One region of the Bacteroides hominis genome, then DNA from elsewhere that is predicted to be linked to it. Evidence: riboswitches for the same ligand, from Rfam matches in the RefSeq annotation. Region 1 holds a riboswitch; each other region holds the start of a gene.
The links. A riboswitch is a leader RNA that binds a small molecule or an ion and turns the genes downstream of it on or off. The one in region 1 is predicted to bind cobalamin.

Region 1 (5,271 bases):
TTAGCTCCCATTGTGAACCCCATACAGGGTGATTCTGTTGATCTGAATATTCTTCGTTATGAATCCCAAAAACCGCAAATAACAGAAGGGATACATCGGTTGTTTGTAGAAGAAGTGCGTGAGTCTGAAGTCATGTTGCGGGGGAGAGGTTTCAAGTTTCTGCTTCCTTATCAGAAGTGAAATATGGATGTGGATTGTGTTAATTTATGGGATTCATTATTTGTGTTAGAATCTACATGATTAATTAATAACTGTGTTTTATGAGTATAGAAATATTGTTGCAAACCGTTGCTGTGGGTTTTTCTTGTCAGTCGCTTTCTTGCGTCACAAAAAAAGTAAGCTGTCTGATTGATAAGATATCCGGCAGGGTGAATGATAAGGGAGCATTGTTATTTGCCCTGTTCATTCTATTGGCGGGCGGGAGCAGGGCAAGGCAACATAGAAAAGAGGATTTTATAATCCGTGGTAAGCAGGTTACAGTTTTTGGACGCAATATATTTACTGACCGGAATTTATCTTTTGAACCTAATCTGGATATCCCTACCCCTGAAAATTATGTGTTAGGGTCCGGAGACGAATTGATTATCGATGTGTGGGGCACTTCCGAAAATACAGTCAGAGAAATTATTTCTCCTGAAGGTACTATTCACGTGGCAGGTATAGGTCCCATCTTTCTGGATGGAATGAGTATACAGGATGCCGAACGGAGCTTAAGACGTGAATTCAGTAAGATTTATGCCGCTATTTCCGGAAAATCGGTTCATATCAAGTTATCATTAGGGGGAATCCGTACCATCATGATCAATGTCATGGGTGAAGTACAGGTACCGGGTACTTACCGCTTGTCGGCATTTGCATCGGTATTCCATGCCTTGTATCGTGCCGGTGGGGTCAGTGGTATTGGAAGTTTACGTGATATTCGTGTTGTGAGAGGTGGAAAAGAGGTCGCTTGCATTGATGTATATGATTACATTATGAAAGGAAAGTTGACGGACGACATCCGTTTATCGGAAGGCGATGTCATTTTGATTCCTCCTTATGAGAATTTGGTTAGTATTTCCGGAAAAGTCAAACGTCCGATGGCGTATGAAATGAAAAAAGGAGAAACCATAACAACTCTGCTCAGCTATGCGGGAGGTTTCACGGGAGATGCTTACCGGGACGCGATACGTCTGTTTCGTCTGAATGGGAAAGAGAAACAGATATACAATGTAGGGCAGGATGATTACCAATCTTTTGTTTTGACCGACGGTGATGAATTGTCTGTTGAGGCGGTATTGCAACGTTTCTCAAACAAAGTTGAAGTTCGTGGTGCTGTGTACCGTGCCGGCGTATATCAATTGGACGATAGTATCACGGGAACTGTCAGGCAGTTGATCAGCAGAGCAGAAGGACTTCGGGGAGATGCTTTTCTCAACAGGGCTTTGTTGAGACGTGAGCATGAAGACCTAACACATGAAATGATCCCGGTCGATTTGAAAAGAATGATGGCTGGCGCAGTCTCCGACCTACGTTTACAGAAAAATGATGTTCTTTATATCTCGAGTGTGAAAGACATTGAGAAAGAAGGTACTTTATCTATCTATGGTGATATAAGGAATCCGGGAGATTTCCCTTATGTTAAAAATACGTCCATACAGGATTTGATTGTAAAAGCGGGAGGATTGCTGGAATCTGCTTCTATGGTCCGGATCGATGTCTCGCGGCGGATTAGAGATCCTAAAAGTATATCATCTTCCACTGTTATCGGAAAAAGCTTTACGGTTGAACTTAAAAACGGGCTGGTGATGGGGGAGGATAAAGGATTTGAACTGGAACCCTATGATATCGTTTTCATTCGCCGAAGTCCGGGATATCGTAAACAGGCCAATGTAACAGTTAAAGGCGAAGTGGCCTTCACCGGTAATTATACATTAATCCAAAGTAATGAGAGGCTGAGTAGTCTGATAGCAAGAGCCGGCGGACTATCGAAAGAAGCTTATGTAAAAGGAGCGCGTCTGATACGCAGAATGACGGCGGATGAAATGCGTCAGAAAAAGGATGTGCTACGTTTGTCGGTCAGAGGAAGTGAAAAGGCTTCTGTATCTCCGGTTACTCTGGAAGCCTCTTCCACTTATCCGGTAGGCATAGAACTTGAGAAAGCATTGGTAAATCCAGGCTCTGACGAAGATATGGTTTTGCGCGAAGGAGATGTACTTTTCGTTCCTAAATATGTCAGCACGGTAACAATCAATGGAGCTGTGATGTATCCTAATACGATACTTTATCAGAAGGGGAGCAGTCTTAGTTATTACATTGAGCAGGCAGGTGGATTTGGAAACCGGGCACTGAAGCGGCGTGTTTATGTAATATATATGAATGGTATGGTTTCTCGTCTGAAAAGGAGAATGGGCAATGCAATTGAACCCGGATGTGAAATAATAGTGCCAAGCAAAAAGGGCAGGAAAAAAACTGTGGCGGCGGACGTTACAGGGATGAATACTTCCATCGCCTCTATTGCCGCAATGGTGGCTGCTATGGTTGGTATGACAAAGTAATGTTCATAATAAAAAGAGTAATCCGACAGCTTTTTGTACCCTTAAGATTAAATAAGGAGGCAACTTATAACAGAGTTAGTGGAAAAAATGTCAGTCAGTAACAAAGAAAAGGGACAATCAGCCTAAAACAAATTAACGGTATACGTAATTCTTTCCATCTTGCGCACTAAGATGTATATCTTGCGTGCTAAGATGTGCATCTTGGCTGCTGAGATATACATCTCGGCTACTGAGATGAACTTTAATTGCCTTCTCAGTTAGAATGGATAATCTGTGCATAATACATCTTATGGCAACTTTTTTTAACTACGGAATTATTTGTATATTACTGAAGTCTTTCGTTATTTTGTGGCGAATTGGTTCACTTATGCTTTTCTGCATAAGTGATTAAAAGGGAATCGGGTGTAAATCCCGGACAGTCCCGCTGCTGTGAAACTCCGGTAGACTTACCGATACTAAACTTATTGCCACTGCATTGCCCAAGTAGATGAGGAGAAGTGTGGGAAGGCATCGGAAAGGAGGAGTCAGTCAGAAGACCTGCCATTCATCAAAGGCTGTTTCTACTCGGGGGGTAGGGAAACGGTGCGAAACGATAAAATAATTCATTTCAAGAACATTTCATGCAAATAATCAAGAGGAATGGGGCAACGGAACCATATAATAGAGAAAAGATAGCCGTTGCGATACGGAAGAGTTTTGCCAGTACCGGAAGAGAAGTACCGGACGAAACCGTTTACACAATTGTAGATGAAGTAGAACTCTTTTTGTGTGATGAAGTACACCGTAGCGTGGAACAGATTCAAGATGAGGTAGAACGTGGTTTGATGGAACATGGCTTTTATGCCGAAGCTAAAAACTATATACTTTATCGTTGGCAACGTACGGAACGGAGAAAAGCTTTTAACCATATTGTCAGCAGTATAGGTTCTGAAGCGTTGGCTGACACATTGAAAGATATTCAAAAGGATTTTGTTGCCAATGAATATAGTTTGGTGATACTGGCAGAGAAGTTTGTAAACCTCTGCAAAACCGATATGACAGCTGAAGAGAGGTTGACGACTCTTATTAAGGCTGCCGTAGAGCTTACTACGCAAGAGGCGCCTGACTGGGAATTTATTGCTGCCCGTTTGTTTAATTTTCAGTTGACGCAGAAGTTAAAGGTACAGGCAGAAATTGCCGGTATTTATTCTTTTTATGACAAGCTGCGCTATTTGACGGATGAAGGTTTGTATGGTGACTATATCCTGAGCGCTTATTCTCCACGAGAAATAGAAGTGGCTGCCGGGTTTATGTGTCCCGAACGTGATAAACTTTTCAATTATTCGGGATTGGATCTTCTCGCGAAACGTTATCTTATCCGTACGCACTCACATGAACCAATGGAATCGGTACAAGAAATGTATTTGGGGATTGCGCTTCATTTGGGTATGTCCGAAAAGTGTGATAGATTGCAGTGGGTAAAGAAGTTCTATGATATGCTGAGTCGGTTAGAAGTAACCATGGCAACCCCTACACTGTCCAATGCCCGCAAGCCTTATCACCAGTTATCCAGTTGTTTTATTGATACAGTGCCCGATAGCCTGGAGGGGATTTATCGCAGTATCGATAATTTTGCCATGGTCAGTAAGTTTGGCGGAGGAATGGGAATGTATTTTGGTAAGGTGCGTGCGGCAGGAGGAAATATACGAGGGTTTAAGGGAGTGGCAGGCGGAGTGATACGCTGGATGAAACTGGTAAATGACACTGCCGTAGCTGTCGACCAACTGGGTATGCGTCAGGGAGCTGTAGCAGTATATCTGGATGTCTGGCACAAAGATTTGCCCGAATTCCTGCAACTCCGCACCAATAATGGAGACGACCGGATGAAGGCACATGATATCTTTCCTGCCGTATGCTATCCTGATTTGTTCTGGCGTATGGCAAAGGAAGACCTGAATCAGCAATGGTACTTGTTCTGTCCCAACGAAATTATGAATGTCAAAGGGTATTGCCTGGAGGATTATTATGGAGAAGAGTGGGAGCAAAAATACTTGGATTGTATAAACGATCCCCTTCTCTCTAAGCGGGTTCTGAACATCAAAGATATTGTCCGGTTGATACTACGCTCTGCCGTAGAGACAGGGACGCCTTTCACATTCAACCGGGATACAGTGAACAGGGCTAATCCTAATTCGCATCGGGGGATTATTTATTGTTCTAACCTATGTACGGAAATAGCTCAGAATATGTCATCCATTGAAACTGTTTCCACTGAGGTCCGTACGGAAGGTGGTGATACGGTTGTAGTCAATACCGTCCGTCCCGGTGACTTTGTCGTTTGTAACCTTGCCAGCTTGTCGCTTGGACATCTTCCATTGGAGGATGAACGGCAGATGAAAGAAAAAATAGCTGTTGTAGTACGTGCGCTTGACAATGTGATTGATTTGAATTTCTATCCTATCCCTTTTGCCCGGATAACAAACCATCGGTACCGTAGCATCGGTTTAGGGGTGAGCGGTTACCATCACGCACTTGCATTGCGCGGTATCCGTTGGGAAAGCGTGGAGCATCTTAATTTCATTGATAAAGTATTTGAGTGTATCAATTATGCCGCCATCGAAGCAAGTGCCGGGCTTGCTAAGGAAAAAGGAAGATATGTTTATTTCGAAGGAAGTGACTGGCAAACCGGAGCTTATTTTGCGAAACGTGGTTATGATTCTCTTCAATGGAAAGATTTGGCGGCCAAGGTTGCGGC
Region 2 (5,271 bases), 1.7 Mb from region 1:
GCCGAGAGTGAACCACCGTAAACGGTGAAGTCGTAAGCGTAGACAAACACTTGACGGCCGTCGATCTTTCCGTAACCCGACACCACACCGTCGCCCGGAACCTTGTTACGGTCCATGCCATAGTTGGTGCAGCGGTGCACCATCAGCTTGTCAAGTTCCACAAATGTTCCCTTGTCCAGTAACATATCGATGCGTTCGCGGGCAGTCATCTTTCCGCTCGCATGTTGTATTTCAATCTTGGCAGCGCCTCCGCCTTGGGAAGCGATACGGTCACGCTCTTCGAACGTGGCATAGGCTTTATTTACTTCTTCCATTGTCTTTCTATTATTCGTTATTCTAACGTTATCAGCGTCTGGTCTCCGGCGATATTATCACCTTCCTGTACCAGAATCTCTTTAATCCGGCAGTCCGAAGTCACCTTGTAGTTACTCTGCATCTTCATCGCTTCGATGACGATGACAGTTTCTCCGGCTTTCATCTCCTGTCCCACACTGACGGGGATTTTCACTACCTTGCCCGGCATGGGCGAAATGATGCGGTCGTTCTGTGTTTCTTCACCTTTCTTGCGCATCCGCAGATATTTTGCCTGACTGTCCACAATCTCGACATTGAAACTGCTGTAGTGTGTATTCACTTTGTAACTCTTTCCGTTCTCTTTGCGAATCAGTTGGGCGTTGGAGCTGCGTCCGTCCATCAGGATGTTGCAATTCCCGTTCTCTGCCATGACAACGTCCGCTTCGAACGTTTTTCCGTCGATGGTGAGTACCACTTTGTTATCTTCTTTGCTGACCAGTTCTATCTCGGCCACGCGATTCCCTATATGTATTTCCATACTCTTCTATATTCTTAATACCCCTTTGTGCAGTCCGAATTCTTTCCATTTGCTGATCGGGCGGTTGTCCGCAGCCAGTCCGCTGTTATTCTCCTCCAGGTTCATCAGGTAATCCATGTAAGCGGCGATCAGTGCGATGTTCTCTGCACGTTCGCTGGTACGGGTGATGCAGTGTTGGAGCACTTCCCCGTTTTTGCTGATGAATCCCGTATCGTAATGCCCTTCCACAAAGTCGGGAGTATCCATGATGGCGCGCAGATAACTGATGTTGTTCTTTACTCCTGTCAGCTTATATTCGTGGAGTACACGGCGCATTCGTTCGATGGCGTATTCGCGTGTGGTTGCCCATACAATCAGCTTGCCGATCATCGGGTCATAATAAATCGGAATCTCGTAACCTTCGTATACATAGCTGTCGATGCGCACCCCGATGCCGTTTGGCTCCGTAATCTGCTTGATGACACCCGGGCTGGGCATGAAGTTCATTTCTGTATCTTCTGCGCAGATGCGGCATTCGATGGCATGTCCGCGTTGCTGGATATCTTCCTGTTTCAGTTGCAACACCTGTCCTTCGGCCACTTTAATCTGCTCTTTCACTAAATCTACGCCGACTACCTCTTCGGTAATCGGATGTTCCACTTGCAGGCGCGTGTTCATTTCCAGGAAGTAATAGTTGCGGTGCTTGTCCACCAGAAATTCGATGGTTCCCGCTCCGACATAGTTCACGGCTTTGGCGGCGGCCACTGCTTTTTCTCCCATATCCCGGCGTAGTTCAGGAGTGACGAACACCGAAGGGCTCTCTTCCACAATCTTCTGGTTGCGGCGTTGCACCGAACATTCACGTTCGCACAGATGAATCACGTTGCCATGCTTGTCGCCCAGAATCTGGAACTCAATGTGATGCGGTTCTTCTACAAATTTCTCCAGGTAAACCGTGTCGTCGCCGAATGACGAAAGTGATTCGCTCTTGGCGGTTGTGTAGGCCTCTTCCACTTCATCTGCACGATGAATCAGCCGCATACCCTTTCCACCACCTCCCATCGAGGCTTTCAGCATTACCGGATAGCCGATTTGATTGCAGAGTTCTACCGCTTCTTCAAGGCTCTTCAGGTTTTCTTGAGTACCCGGAACCACCGGTACACCGGCTTCTATCATCTTGATACGTGCCGAAATCTTATCTCCCATCGCCTCCATGGTTTCCGGGTCCGGACCGATGAAGATGATCCCCTCTTCACGACAACGACGGGCAAAGGTTGCATTTTCGGACAAGAACCCGTATCCCGGGTGGATGGCGTCTGCGCGGCACGACTTTGCCACTTCGATAATCTTTTCTATATTCAGATAACTCTCTTTCGATGCTGCCGGGCCGATGCAGTAAGCTTCGTCGGCATAGAGCACATGCTTCGCTGTTCGGTCCGCTTCCGAGAAAACGGCAATGCTCGTTATTTCCATCTCCCGGCAGGAGCGCATCACCCTCACGGCTATTTCGCCGCGGTTGGCGACTAAGATTCTTTTAATCATATTCATTTCTCAATTAAATGGAATACACATATTCATGCTTTCCACCCTGCGGACATGAGTCCACCCGATGAAAACACAGTATTTCTACGATTTGGGGCTTAACAACGATGCTTTCTTTCCTAACCCACGAGGTAAAAAAGCTCTTATTCATTGAATGGCAGGTCTTCTGACTGACTCTACATCTTATCGGACCTTCCCGACGTTTCTTTTTCCGTCAGTGGTTTGTAATTGGTTTATTGATAAGATGTTATATAGAGCTTCACAGCAGCGGGACTGTCCGGGATTTACACCCGATTCCCTTTTAATCTTCGTCCGTTGACCACGGATTCCGAACCAATTCGGGGATAAATATAGAGAAATATTGGATAGAGTGGATACTTTTTGCACGAAAAGTTCAATTTTGTGCAATGACCAACGGCGCTTTGTTTCAAAATAAATGTCATATAGACGAAACACAAATAGACTGTCGATTGTTCTTTTTTACAAATAAAAGAGCATAAACGGAATGAATTACTAACGAAATATACATGCCATGTCACACTTACCTACCTTAATTGCCGACCTTGCCCTAATACTGATGTCCGCAAGTATCATTACCCTTTTGTTCAAATGGTTGAAACAACCCTTGGTACTGGGATATATCGTCGCCGGATTATTGGCGGGACCTTACGTGCAGATTTTCCCGACTGTAGGTGATATTGAGAACATCAATATCTGGGCTGAGATAGGAGTTGTTTTTTTACTTTTCGCCCTTGGGTTGGAGTTTAGTTTTAAGAAATTAATAAATGTTGGGTCAGCTGCCTTTATCACGGCAACCACCGAAGTTATCAGCATGTTGCTGATCGGTTATATGGTAGGACATCTGTTAGGTTGGAGCACAATGAATTCTATTTTTCTGGGGGGTATGTTGTCCATGTCGTCAACAACGATTATTATCAAAGCGTTTGATGATCTCGGCTTACGTAACCAACGCTTCACGGGTGTTGTATTCGGGACATTGGTAGTTGAAGATCTGATCGCTATCCTGATGATGGTCATCCTTTCTACAATGGCAGTGAGTAAGGAGTTTGTAGGTGAAGAGCTGTTGATGAGTGTGTTGAAGGTTGTTTTCTTTCTGATCCTATGGTTCCTGATTGGGATATTTATCCTTCCGTTCTTTTTGAAAAAAGCAAAACGGCTGATGAATAACGAAACCTTACTGATCGTTTCGCTGGGACTTTGTCTGGGAATGGTTGTGTTGGCTACCCGTACAGGATTCTCGGCTGCACTGGGTGCTTTCATTATGGGATCTATCCTTGCCGAGACGGTTGAGGCCGAACACATAGAACATATCATCCAGCCGGTGAAAGATCTTTTCGGAGCTATTTTCTTTGTCTCTGTCGGTATGTTGGTCAATCCGGCTGTCTTGGTGCAGTATGCCTGGCCGGTGGTCATCATTACTTTGGTAACTCTTGTGGGTAAATCCATATTTTCTTCATTGGGAGTTTTATTATCCGGTGAACCGTTGAAGGTTTCCGTCAAGTCAGGATTCAGCCTTGCTCAGATAGGAGAGTTCGCTTTCATTATCGCAGGGCTGGGGGCTTCACTCAAAGTACTGGATAGTTTTATCCCTCCGATTATTGTTGCGGTATCGGTGATTACTACATTCACAACTCCTTATTTCATCCGGTTGGCAAATCCGTTTGCCGAATGGCTTTATAAAATACTTCCGCCTAAAACCAGGAAAAGTCTGGATCGCTATGCTTCCGGTAAGAAGACGGTCAATCATGACAGCGATTGGAAGCGGTTGTTGAAGACGATTGTCGGAAGAGTGATTATCTATAGTGTCCTTCTCACGGCGATTTGGTTATTGTCTGTGCAAACCGTTTATCCCACGATAAACGAGATGTTCGATGCTCCCGGGCGATGGGTAAACATAGGGATGTGTCTGGTCACACTTCTGTTGATGACACCTTTCCTGTGGGCACTTGTTTCAGATAAGTATAATTCCCCGGATGTGTTTTTTAAGTTGTGGAATGATGATAATTACAATCACGGACGGTTGGTCGCGCTGATTTTGTTCCGTGTGTCGGTTGCCGTCTTTTTCATTGCAGGGGTCGTTATCAGTTACTTCAGCCTCAATTATGGGATAGGCATTGTGATAGCCGTTGCCGTATTGGCATTGATTCTTATTTTCAGGGAGAATCTCACGCAATATTCGCATCTGGAAACACACTTCCTGACCAATCTGAACGGAAGGGAAGAAGCTGCCCGCAAACGTTATCCTCTGAAAAGTCGTTTTAACAGTGAGTTTAATGACAAAGATGTTGAGCTGACTTCCGTTTGGGTGTCTCCTTATTCGTCTTATATCGGTCAGTCATTGGATGAACTCCCTTTCAGGCGGGAGTTTGGTGTCAATATAGTAAGTATTGTCAGAGGGGAGCGGAGAATATACATTCCACAAAGTTCCGAACGAATTTATCCGCAGGATAAGTTAGTAGTGGTCGGAACAGGCGGACAGCTGCAAGAGTTCCGGACGGAACTTGAGAACAGACAGGATTTGCCGGATGAAAAGAACATAAAACAAGATGTGACGCTTCATTCATTTACGGTAGATGAAGATTTTCCGTTTCTGAACAAAAGCATTGCCCAGTCCCGGTTAGGAAAAAGATATGATAGTCTCGTCGTAGCCCTTGAACGAGAGGGTGAATTGGTTCCGGTGAATCAGGCTATAGTTTTCCAATTGGGAGATTTGGTTTGGGTGGTAGGAGACAGGGAGAAGATCAGGCAGTTTTTGGTGCGGAAGAAGTAAGAGTGGTAAAGAGCAGAGGAAAGGAAAACGGCTGAGGCGAAAATTTGCATTTTGACAGATACACAATGAAGTATCATTCTGTATTTTCAATACGGTCTGTATTCGTTTCTTTCCGGCCTCGTTTGCG
Region 3 (5,271 bases), 590 kb from region 1:
CACTGTTGTAGCGGGCTTTTTTGTTCAGTCCGGGCAGGGCATCTCCTTTGCTCAGGTATTTGCTGCCGTCTGTGGCTGAGAGTATATCATAAGACATTGTGGGAGGTAAACCGATCTCGGTCGGATAGAAATCGTGGTTGGTGCCGATACGGATGTCCAGTTCGTCGCTTTCAGTCAGATGTCCGCCAAGGGCCAGGTATCCGGAAAGACGTTTGGTAGCATTACTTCTCCATCCTTCCTGATCTTGCCAGTTGACGCTTGCACGATAGTTTAGGGGACCTACCAGTTTGCCGCCTAACGCCATTGTAGCCTGTTTGTTATAATAACTGCCATAAGCGAGACGTGCGTATACGCTTTGTTTGCTTACGGGAGCTTTACGGACAATGTTGAGAACGCCACCTACGGCGGACTGTCCGTAAAGTACCGAAGCCGGACCTTTCAGCAATTCGATACTTTCAACGGAAGACAGGTCCATAAACGGATAGGAATTGTCGATGGATGAACGTTCGTCACGCACTCCGTCCACCATAATCACGGAATTATCGAACCCGCGGATGGAGAACTGCGTAAAGGCTCCGTAGGAGGTGCGGAAGCGTACACCTGGGAGGAAACGGGCAGCTTCCTGTATGTCCCGGATGTTTCGTTTCTCAAGCATTCCGGAAGTGATTGAATTGGTTGAAATAGGAATGAACTTGGCGGGAACATCCAGTTTCAGGGCATCGGTCTTTCGTCTGTAGTTGGTTGCCACTACTACTTCGTTGATTGAGAATATAGAATCATTGAAGTTGGTATATTTTTTGTTTTGCAGCTGTGCCTGCGAGGGGAGCAATAGTGCACTGCCTATTGCCATTAATATCACTCTTTTCATTCGTCTTTTTCTTTTGCATATTTGGCTTTTTTCTTCATAATGTCCACCATTTTGTGCTTCAGCATAAACCGGGCATGGTCGATAAACAGTTGTTGGATAGCGGGTATTTCACCCAATCCCTGCATACGTACATCTACTTTCAAGCCTTCCTTTTCAAGAGCTTCTTTCCAGTCGACGGCAATGTCGTTGTTGGCATGGTCACCTGCTACAAACATAAAGGGAACCAATGTCACTTGCTTGGTTTTGTTATCCTTCAGTTGCTGAAGCATGGTGTCGAATGTAGGGTAACCTTCGATGGTACCTACATGAAAGTTTTTCAATCCTTTGGCTTTCAGCATATAGTCGATCATGGCATAAGTAGCTGTACTTGGGGTATAAGTGCCATGTCCGACAAGGACCACACTGCCTTTTTCCGGCTTGCTGTTGCCCAGGATATCCACCACAGCCTCAGCGTCTTCTACCGAATAAAGAAGCGGGTTACCTACCCCGATCTCTTTAAAGAATGGCGCTACTGAGGCTACGTCACGTCTCAACGACTCCATCTCAACACCTTCTATAATGTTAGTACTCTGCACAATGACATGTGTATAGCCATCTCCGAGAAGTTTCAACAGTGCTTCCAGTGGACTGGGTTTCTCAATGCCGCGAGCTTTGAGGCGGCGCATGACAATACGTGAAGTATAAGCCTCGCGCATTTCCAGTTGTGGGAATGCTTCTTTGGCTTTGGCATTGATGGCATCGATTGTTTTGGTACGGGTGTCATCGTATGTAGTACCGAAGTGTACCATAAGAAGGGCGGCTTTATCGCCCGGTTGCATGGTGGCCAGCATATCGGAGGCCACGAAGTTTCCCCCTTCGTGCGCGGAGCAGAAGAGGGAAACTAACAAGAGTAAAGAGAGAATAGATGTTTTCATTGGTTATTTCTTGAATCGGAGAGTTAAACTTACATATGCCATACGTCCCGGAGAAAGAAGTGCGTAGTTAACGCCATTGGGACGGGTATCACGTTTGTTGAAAATGTTGTCGAGCCCCATGCCGAAGTCCAGTCCCAGGTGTTCGAATCCTGTCAGTGAATGTTTCACGTTCAGGTTCCACACCCCATAACCCGGAGCGTCACCATAGCTGTGTCCCGGATGGAAGCGTTTGCTCTGGAAACGTCCGTTGATGTTGATGTTCAGCAGATAGTCATCCCAGGAATGGCTGTAATTCCCCGCTACGGTTCCTGTATGGCGTACCGAGCGTTCGATGTTACCCCACACACCGTCCACACTTTTACCACGTGCATAAGCGAAAGCATAGTTTCCATTCAGGCTGAAGCCTGCACCGAGGTTGCTTGCTGCATTTATTTCAAAGCCACGGATAACACCCTTGTCGAGATTGCCGTAGAGTTTGTAATTGGAGAGTTTTTTGGCTTCGGCATCTGTCAGGTTGAAGTCTTTCTGAGCTTTTGCACGAAGTTCTTCACCATTGGGTAAGTCTTTGAGGGGACTGGTGGTTGCGTTAATCATACCATTAATGTAATTCAGATAGCCCGTAACAGATACATTCAGACGGTTCGTGTTATATTCCAGATTGATGGAGTAGTAGTTACTGTGTTCTGCTTTCAGGTCTTTGTTACCTTGGGTAATGGTATTTCCTCCTGATTTTACGAGATAATAATATAATTCATCCAAACCAGGAGCACGGTAACCGGTAGAGTATGTACCACGGATATTGAAAGCCCCCACGGAATACATCAGAGCTACTTTTGGAGTGAAACGTCCCCCGGCAAGTTCGTGATAATCGTAACGCACACCGGCAATACCTTTGAGGCAGTTCCATAATTTAATTTCGTGTTGTGCATAAGCAGAGGCCGTATAGATTGCTTTATCAACATTAGCACTGGGACGGTCCAGGCTTTCCGAACGGTAGTCTACTCCGAATACCGTCATGTTGTCTTTCGCAAAGTTGAAGATACCTTTCAGTTCGGCATCATAGAAGTGCTGCCGTTTTGTTTTTGTATAATCACCAATTGCAATATTTTTTTTAGTGTCATCAACCAGGTACTTGTAGTTCTGCATATAATTGTCGTTTATCAGGTCGAGTTGGATAGAAGACCGTTTATTGATTTTATAGCGTCCGCCTACACCGAAGTTATACGATTCGTAATGCAGGTCATATTTTGAACCTCCATCGATACTTTTATCGTATACAGGGCGATCTGTTAATTTCCAGTAGTAACCTCCATTAGCATAGAAAGAGAACTTCTCAGTCGGTTGGAAAGTGAACTTTTGATTTACTAAATTGGAGTGGAAGCCATTGGATGTAGGCGATACGGTGGGAATAGTTGATACTGCTCCTGTTTTACTATCTGTTACGTATGCTAAGTCACTGTTTCTCCACCCTGCGCTTTGTTCATGTTTATAGGAGGTATACGAACCGAACTTTTCAGTAGCGATGTCCGCATTTACCATTTGTGTCAGTTGGCGGTGATCTTCATATCGGGTGGTAGAAGTTACCTGCATCAGTTCTTTCGGTTCATTGGTGATGATGTTGATTACACCTGCAATGGCATCAGAACCATAAAGTGATGAACCTGCGCCGTCAAGCACCTCGATGCGTTTCACGCGGCTCATGTCGATGCGTGAGAGGTCGATATTGTTCGCTGTGTCCCCTATCAGTTTTCGGCCATTAATCAAGATGAGTACATATTTGTTGGAGAGGCCGTTCATCATCAGGTAAGAACCCATTGAATTGGTAGAGAATGAAAGGGAAGGAACGAGCATGGTCATTGCCTGCTGAAAGTCTGTGATACCGGCTTTCTTTATTTCGTTGGCAGTTACTACTTCCACCGGAGCCGGTGTGTTTTTCAGTCTTTGGTGTGTACCGGTACCTGTCACAACTACAGGGTTCAGGTCCACAGTCATCTCTTTGTCTTTGCCTGTTGCGTGTTGCTGTGCAAACGCACCCACCGCTGCACATCCTCCCAAGAGAATGGTCAGTAAGCATCTTTTGTCCATTGATGTTTTTGAATAATGTGTTAATAAACGGCCTTCCTGACCCCGGGACGGCACTGTTATCTATGTCTGCTCGGCAGGTTTCCTGACTATCCCTTTTTTAGAAAGCAACCTTCCCGCCTTGCCTTCCGGCATCGACAGTGGTATGTGTAGAAATGCTTTCCTTTCCTCCTTTGAACAGAATGCGGAGTATATGGGCATCACAGTAGCGGGCACTGTTCCGGATTCTCACCGGATTCCCTTTTATGCATCGAACGGAATGCTTCGACTGCATCACCTAAGCGGGAGCAAAGATATACATTTATTAGTTTATATAGAAATAAATTAAAGAATATACTTATTTATAGGTATATCGGAGAAGTGAAGCCTTTTATATTGGGAAAGGCGGATGTCTTTTAGTCAAAAGGACGTGGTTTACTGCTTATTTGTAGCAGAAAGAAGGGATTTACTCTGTTTTTAAAACAAGGGAAGAATTCTATATGTGTGAAATAGAAAAGTAGTCCGCATAAATATGGCATTAGTATACGATATCCGGACTGTTTTGTGATTAAATATACTTTGGATGATCAGAGATGATCGATTTCTTGCCTTTAGGAAGTTAATATTGTCTTTATATGAAGTTAACATCGTATTCGGAGGAAGTTAACATTGCGTTCAGAGGAAGTTAACATTGTATCCGGGTGAGGTCAACACTCTAAAAAGAGGCACTAAAAGCTCTGTTTCTTATGCTGGTTGACTCCGTCTCGATGCTCGGCCGGATTAATCGTTTGGATTGTAATATCAGTTATTTATATGCTTTATGCTACAAAATGCAGTGGATATATTTTAATTTGCTTGGAAGATATGTTCACGAATGTTCTTTTGTTTTTGGAGAATTGTAAATACGGCGCTTTTTCCGGAGAGGCCTGGGACAGACTCCGAAAAATGCGCTACAAGCCACATAGAAAATACAAGATGACAGAATGTCAAAATGTCAATGATGGAAGATGCTGAATGGAAGCAGGAAAGCGGTGCGAAACAAGATTTGGATAAAATGAAAGGTTGCATCATGTCTCTCTTTCCTATCTTTTTTGTACTTTTGCGCCCGATTTAAAAAAGTGAGCATTATGACTACAAATGAATCTTTGATTTCCATATCCAAGTTCATTGCCGGATATTCGGCCCATCTGATGGGAGCAGGTGTGCACACCTCACGTGTCATCCGTAACTCGAAGCGTATCGGAGAAGCCTATGGGGTGGATGTGAAGTTGAGTGTTTTTCATAAAAACATTATCCTGACCATTATTGATAACGAAACGCGTGAGGCTTGTAACGAAGTAATTGATATTCCTGCCCATCCGATCAGTTTTGAACACAACTCTGAATTGAGTGCTTTGAGTTGGGAGGTTTATGACAAACATCTGCCTT
Region 4 (5,271 bases), 1.9 Mb from region 1:
AATATTGTGCTTCACGAACCTTGAATAACAAAAACTAACTTTAACACCCCTAAGAGACTCAAAAACAAAGAAAATGACTAATTTTGCAACCGAAATAAAGAAATGTGTTAAACAAAACCAATAAAAAGATGAAAAAAGTAAGAGCAGCCATCGTAGGTTATGGCAATATTGGTCGTTATGTGCTGGAAGCCCTCCAAGCGGCTCCCGATTTTGAGATAGCAGGTGTGGTTCGTCGTGCAGGTGCCGAGAACAAACCGGCTGAACTGAATGATTACGCAGTAGTTAAAGATATAAAGGAACTTCAGGGAGTAGACGTGGCTATTCTTTGTACTCCGACCCGCAGCGTTGAGAAATACGCAAAAGAAATCCTCGCAATGGGAATCAATACAGTGGACAGTTTCGATATCCACACCGGAATCGTAGATCTCCGCCGTGAACTGGGTGCTTGTGCCAAAGAACACGGGGCGGTATCGATCATCTCGGCCGGATGGGATCCGGGAAGCGACTCCATCGTACGCACCATGCTCGAGGCTATTGCTCCGAAAGGCATCACTTACACCAACTTCGGTCCGGGTATGAGCATGGGCCACACGGTAGCCGTGAAAGCAATCGACGGAGTGAAAGCGGCTTTGTCAATGACCATCCCCACAGGAACGGGAATCCACCGCCGCATGGTATACATCGAACTGAAAGACGGATATAAATTTGAAGACGTGGCAGCCGCAATCAAATCGGACGCTTATTTCGTGAACGACGAAACCCACGTAAAGCAAGTGCCGAGCGTGGATGCACTCTTGGACATGGGACACGGTGTAAACCTGACCCGCAAAGGTGTATCGGGAAAAACCCAGAATCAGTTGTTCGAATTCAACATGCGCATCAACAATCCCGCACTGACCGCACAGGTACTGGTATGCGTGGCACGCGCTTCGATGAAGCAGCAACCGGGATGCTACACCATGGTGGAAGTACCGGTAATCGACCTGTTGCCGGGCGACCGCGAAGAATGGATCGGACATCTGGTATAAATCTGCTGCCTGATACAAGATACTTCTAAAAAGGAAAGGATGACCGCAGATTTTAAGAGGGTGTGTCGAAACTCTCAAATCTGCGGTCATCTTATTAAATTGCTACCACATCACCTATATACACACGAATGGAGAACAAGCGATATTCACACGGCGAAGAATTATCCAACACCCTGAGTCATGGTGCAGGTATTCTGTTAGGTATCACCGCAGGATATTTTCTGTTGGAAAAAGCACTTACCAACCCACATCCCCATTGGGCGGCAGGTTGTGTGCTGGTCTACCTGGCGGGAATGCTGGCATCCTATATCAGTTCTACCTGGTATCACGGTTCAAGACCCGGCAGCCGTAAAGAACTTCTCCGCAAATTCGACCACGGCGCCATCTACCTGCACATAGCAGGCACTTATACCCCGTTTACCTTATTGGTATTGCGCCATGCCGGTGGCTGGGGCTGGGGAATATTCGCTTTCGTATGGCTGTCGGCCATCGTAGGCTTCATACTGGCTTTTAAAAAGCTGAAAGAACACAGTAATCTTGAAACAGTCTGCTTCGTCGGAATGGGTTCTGCCATCCTGGTAGCCCTGAAACCTTTGATGGACTGCCTCTCCGCCATCGGAGCTTCTCCCGCCTTTTGGTGGCTTATCGGAGGAGGGGCTTCCTACATCATGGGAGCCGTATTTTATTCGTTGCGAAAACCTTACACACATGCTGTTTTCCACCTGTTTTGTCTGGGCGGAAGCATAGGGCATATCATAGCTATCTGGCTGATTCTTTAGCAAACTTCATTTAAATTTCATGCCCGAAAGTTTCCCGTTTTGGAAAACTTTCTGTATCAGGAAGAAAGAAAAGTTCTCCAAAAATTCTTCTTAAAACAAGAACAACTTATTGCTTTAACTGTTACCTTTGTAGCAGATTTCAGCACTAAAAAGAGGTTTAGTCACGAGGGAACGCTGTGCAAATCGGCGACAGTACCCGCTGCTGTAATTCTCTGAGAATCCGCACACTATGCCACTGCGCCCAGCGTGGGAAGGCGTTGCGAGGGAGAGATAAGTCAGAAGACCTGCTGAAAAAGTAAACATATTAAAAAAAATCTAAAGCTTTCGGGAGTTAAAGTTATGAACTACGCGGAAATTTGTATCATCAAACGAGATGGTAAAAGGGAGGACTTCTCCATCAGTAAAATCAAGAACGCTGTATCAAAAGCGTTTAGTGCCACAGGAATCAATGATGAACAGCAATTGATTGCTGACATCACGATGAACGTAATCGGACAATTTGCATCTCCTACCATTACGGTAGAAGAAATTCAGGACCTGGTAGAAAAAGAGCTGATGAAGGTTCGTCCGGAAGTAGCCAAAAAGTACATCATCTATCGGGAATGGCGAAACACCGAACGAGACAAAAAGACTCAGATGAAGCATGTGATGGACGGTATCGTAGCTATCGATAAAAACGATGTCAACCTGAGCAATGCCAATATGAGCAGTCATACCCCCGCCGGACAGATGATGACATTTGCCTCGGAAGTAACCAAAGACTATACATATAAATATCTGTTGCCGAAACGTTTTGCCGAGGCGCACCAATTGGGAGACATCCACATCCATGACCTGGATTACTACCCGACCAAAACCACGACTTGTATCCAGTATGACATGGATGACCTCTTCGAACGTGGATTCCGCACCAAGAACGGCAGTATACGTACCCCGCAAAGCATTCAAAGTTATGCTACCCTGGCTACCATTATTTTCCAGACTAACCAGAACGAACAGCACGGAGGTCAGGCCATACCGGCATTCGACTTCTTTATGGCAAAAGGGGTAAGCAAATCATTCCGTAAACACCTGGCATCATTCATCAGCTTCTATGTACAGATGAACAAGGGTGAAGAAATAGAAGAAAAGGCTATCCGTACAGTGATTGCCGAACATCTGTCGTCCATCAAAGCAGCGGAACTGGAACGCGAAACATTGCGCATGGCCCTGACTGCCCTACAGATCAATATCGACAAAGAACATCTGAACCAAATTATAGAGAAAGCATTTGTGCAGACTCAGAAAGATACGCACCAGGCCATGGAAGGCTTTATCCATAACCTGAACACAATGCACTCACGCGGTGGAAACCAGGTAGTGTTCAGTTCGATCAATTATGGAACAGACACTTCGGCCGAAGGACGCATGGTGATTGAAGAATTACTGAAAGCAACCGTAGAGGGACTGGGCACAAGGGGAGAAGTGCCGGTATTCCCAATCCAGATATTCAAGATAAAAAACGGAGTATCGTACACAGAAGCCGATTATGAAAAGGCTATGGCTAATTTCGATGCTGCCATGGAAGGTAAATTAAAATTTGAAGCACCCAACTTCGACCTGTTCCTGAAAGCTTGCCACACTACGGCAAAAGCACTCTTCCCTAACTTCATGTTCCTGGATGCCCCGTTCAACCAAAACGAAAAATGGGACGCCAACGACCCGCAACGTTACCGTTACGAACTGGCCACCATGGGATGCCGCACACGTGTGTTTGAGAACGTAGCCGGCGAGAAATCGTCTTTGGGACGCGGAAACCTTTCGTTCACTACACTCAATATGCCGCGCCTTGCCATCGAAGCCCGTATCAAAGCAGAAAATATGACGGAGGACGGACACAATAAAGATGCCGTCGAGAAAAAGGCTAAAGAAATTTTCATCGAATCGATACATGAAACGGCTACCTTGATAGCCGAACAACTCTACGAGCGCTATCAATATCAGCGTACAGCCCTGGCACGCCAATTCCCCTTCATGATGGGAAATGATGTATGGAAAGGAGGAGCTGCCCTGAACCCGAACGAACAAGTAGGCGACGTGCTGCGCAGTGGTACGCTGGGTATCGGCTTCCTGGGTGGACACAATGCCATGGTGGCTCTCTATGGAGAGGGACACGGACACAGCCAGAAGGCATGGGACACCCTTTATGAAGCCGTGCTGGAAATCAACAAGGTGGCTGATGAATACAAAGCCAAATACAATCTGAACTATTCGGTGCTGGCTACACCCGCCGAAGGACTTTCAGGACGTTTCACCCGTATGGACCGCCGTAAATACGGAAAAATCAAAGGAGTGACAGACAACGATTATTATGTCAATTCTTTCCATGTGGATGTAAAAGAACCGATCAGCATTGTAGAAAAGATCAAACGGGAAGCTCCATTCCATGCCATCACCCGCGGAGGGCACATCACATATGTGGAACTGGACGGAGAAGCCCAGAAAAACGTACGCGCCATTGCCAAGATCGTAAAAGTAATGTTTGACGAAGGTATCGGCTACGGTTCTATCAACCACCCGGTAGACACCTGCCACAACTGCGGATACAAGGGAGTGATTTACGATAAATGTCCCGTATGCCAAAGTGAGAATATCCTGCGCATGCGCCGCATCACAGGTTATCTGACGGGCGACCTGAGTTCGTGGAACTCTGCCAAACGGGCAGAAGAGAGAGATCGCGTGAAGCATCTGTAATAAAGTCATGAATATACTTTATACATATCCGGAAACGATTGTCGACGGAGAAGGTATCCGGTATTCCATCTATCTGGCAGGTTGCCGGCACGGCTGTCCGGGTTGTCATAATCCGGAAAGTTGGAATCCGCAGGCCGGAGATGAATTGACAGAAAAGCGTCTGGACTGCATCATCCGTGAAATCAATTCGAATCCGTTACTGGATGGCGTGACTTTCTCCGGTGGAGATCCCCTTTACAACCCGGAAGCGTTTCTTCCGCTTATCCGGAGGATAAAAGAAGAGACAGGACAGAATATCTGGTGCTATACAGGATATACGTACGAAGAGATTCAGGCAGATCCGGCACTGGCTGCCGTACTACCTTATATAGATGTATTGGTGGACGGACGCTTCAGACAAGAACTTTACTCTCCACATCTGGAATTCAGAGGTAGCAGCAATCAGAGGATTATCAGGCTGACATACACATGAAGGCGTATCGGAAGCAGAACTACAGATGACACAGATTTACATGGATTGCTGATTCATTTTGCTGATTATCAACAATAAGATCCAGTGTAAATCTGTGTCATCCGTATCGAAAAAGACTTCCGCTACATGCCTCGCTGAAATTCATGAATTAAAAAAACTTATATATCATTGTCCTCTCAAACCGAAGAAGCTTGACTTTGTTTACCTTTGTGGCAGTTCTTTTAAAAGGTTCTTTATGGCTCAGCTTACACAAACTTCG

Region 2: another riboswitch for cobalamin. It lies ahead of accC (acetyl-CoA carboxylase biotin carboxylase subunit); the one in region 1 lies ahead of R3O62_RS13610 (ribonucleoside-diphosphate reductase subunit alpha).
Region 3: another riboswitch for cobalamin. It lies ahead of R3O62_RS16245 (TonB-dependent receptor plug domain-containing protein); the one in region 1 lies ahead of R3O62_RS13610 (ribonucleoside-diphosphate reductase subunit alpha).
Region 4: another riboswitch for cobalamin. It lies ahead of R3O62_RS21560 (anaerobic ribonucleoside triphosphate reductase); the one in region 1 lies ahead of R3O62_RS13610 (ribonucleoside-diphosphate reductase subunit alpha).

Annotation. Positions count from the first base shown of each region.
Region 1 covers NZ_CP178829.1:3,263,837-3,269,107, forward strand. The annotation lists gene R3O62_RS13600 (hypothetical protein) at 1-180, shown strand, start outside; gene R3O62_RS13605 (SLBB domain-containing protein) at 261-2,537, shown strand; cobalamin riboswitch at 2,878-3,097, shown strand; gene R3O62_RS13610 (ribonucleoside-diphosphate reductase subunit alpha) at 3,158-5,271, shown strand, end outside.
Region 2 covers NZ_CP178829.1:4,960,218-4,965,488, reverse strand. The annotation lists gene R3O62_RS20895 (acyl-CoA carboxylase subunit beta) at 1-314, opposite strand, end outside; gene R3O62_RS20890 (acetyl-CoA carboxylase biotin carboxyl carrier protein subunit) at 332-832, opposite strand; gene accC (acetyl-CoA carboxylase biotin carboxylase subunit) at 839-2,353, opposite strand; cobalamin riboswitch at 2,492-2,706, opposite strand; gene R3O62_RS20880 (cation:proton antiporter) at 2,886-5,144, shown strand.
Region 3 covers NZ_CP178829.1:3,858,174-3,863,444, reverse strand. The annotation lists gene R3O62_RS16255 (TonB-dependent receptor) at 1-868, opposite strand, end outside; gene R3O62_RS16250 (sirohydrochlorin cobaltochelatase) at 865-1,782, opposite strand; gene R3O62_RS16245 (TonB-dependent receptor plug domain-containing protein) at 1,786-3,867, opposite strand; cobalamin riboswitch at 3,922-4,160, opposite strand; gene R3O62_RS16240 (threonine/serine exporter family protein) at 4,971-5,271, shown strand, end outside.
Region 4 covers NZ_CP178829.1:5,114,572-5,119,842, forward strand. The annotation lists gene R3O62_RS21550 (diaminopimelate dehydrogenase) at 129-1,028, shown strand; gene trhA (PAQR family membrane homeostasis protein TrhA) at 1,157-1,807, shown strand; cobalamin riboswitch at 1,931-2,114, shown strand; gene R3O62_RS21560 (anaerobic ribonucleoside triphosphate reductase) at 2,147-4,540, shown strand; gene nrdG (anaerobic ribonucleoside-triphosphate reductase activating protein) at 4,548-5,012, shown strand; gene R3O62_RS21570 (MFS transporter) at 5,248-5,271, shown strand, end outside.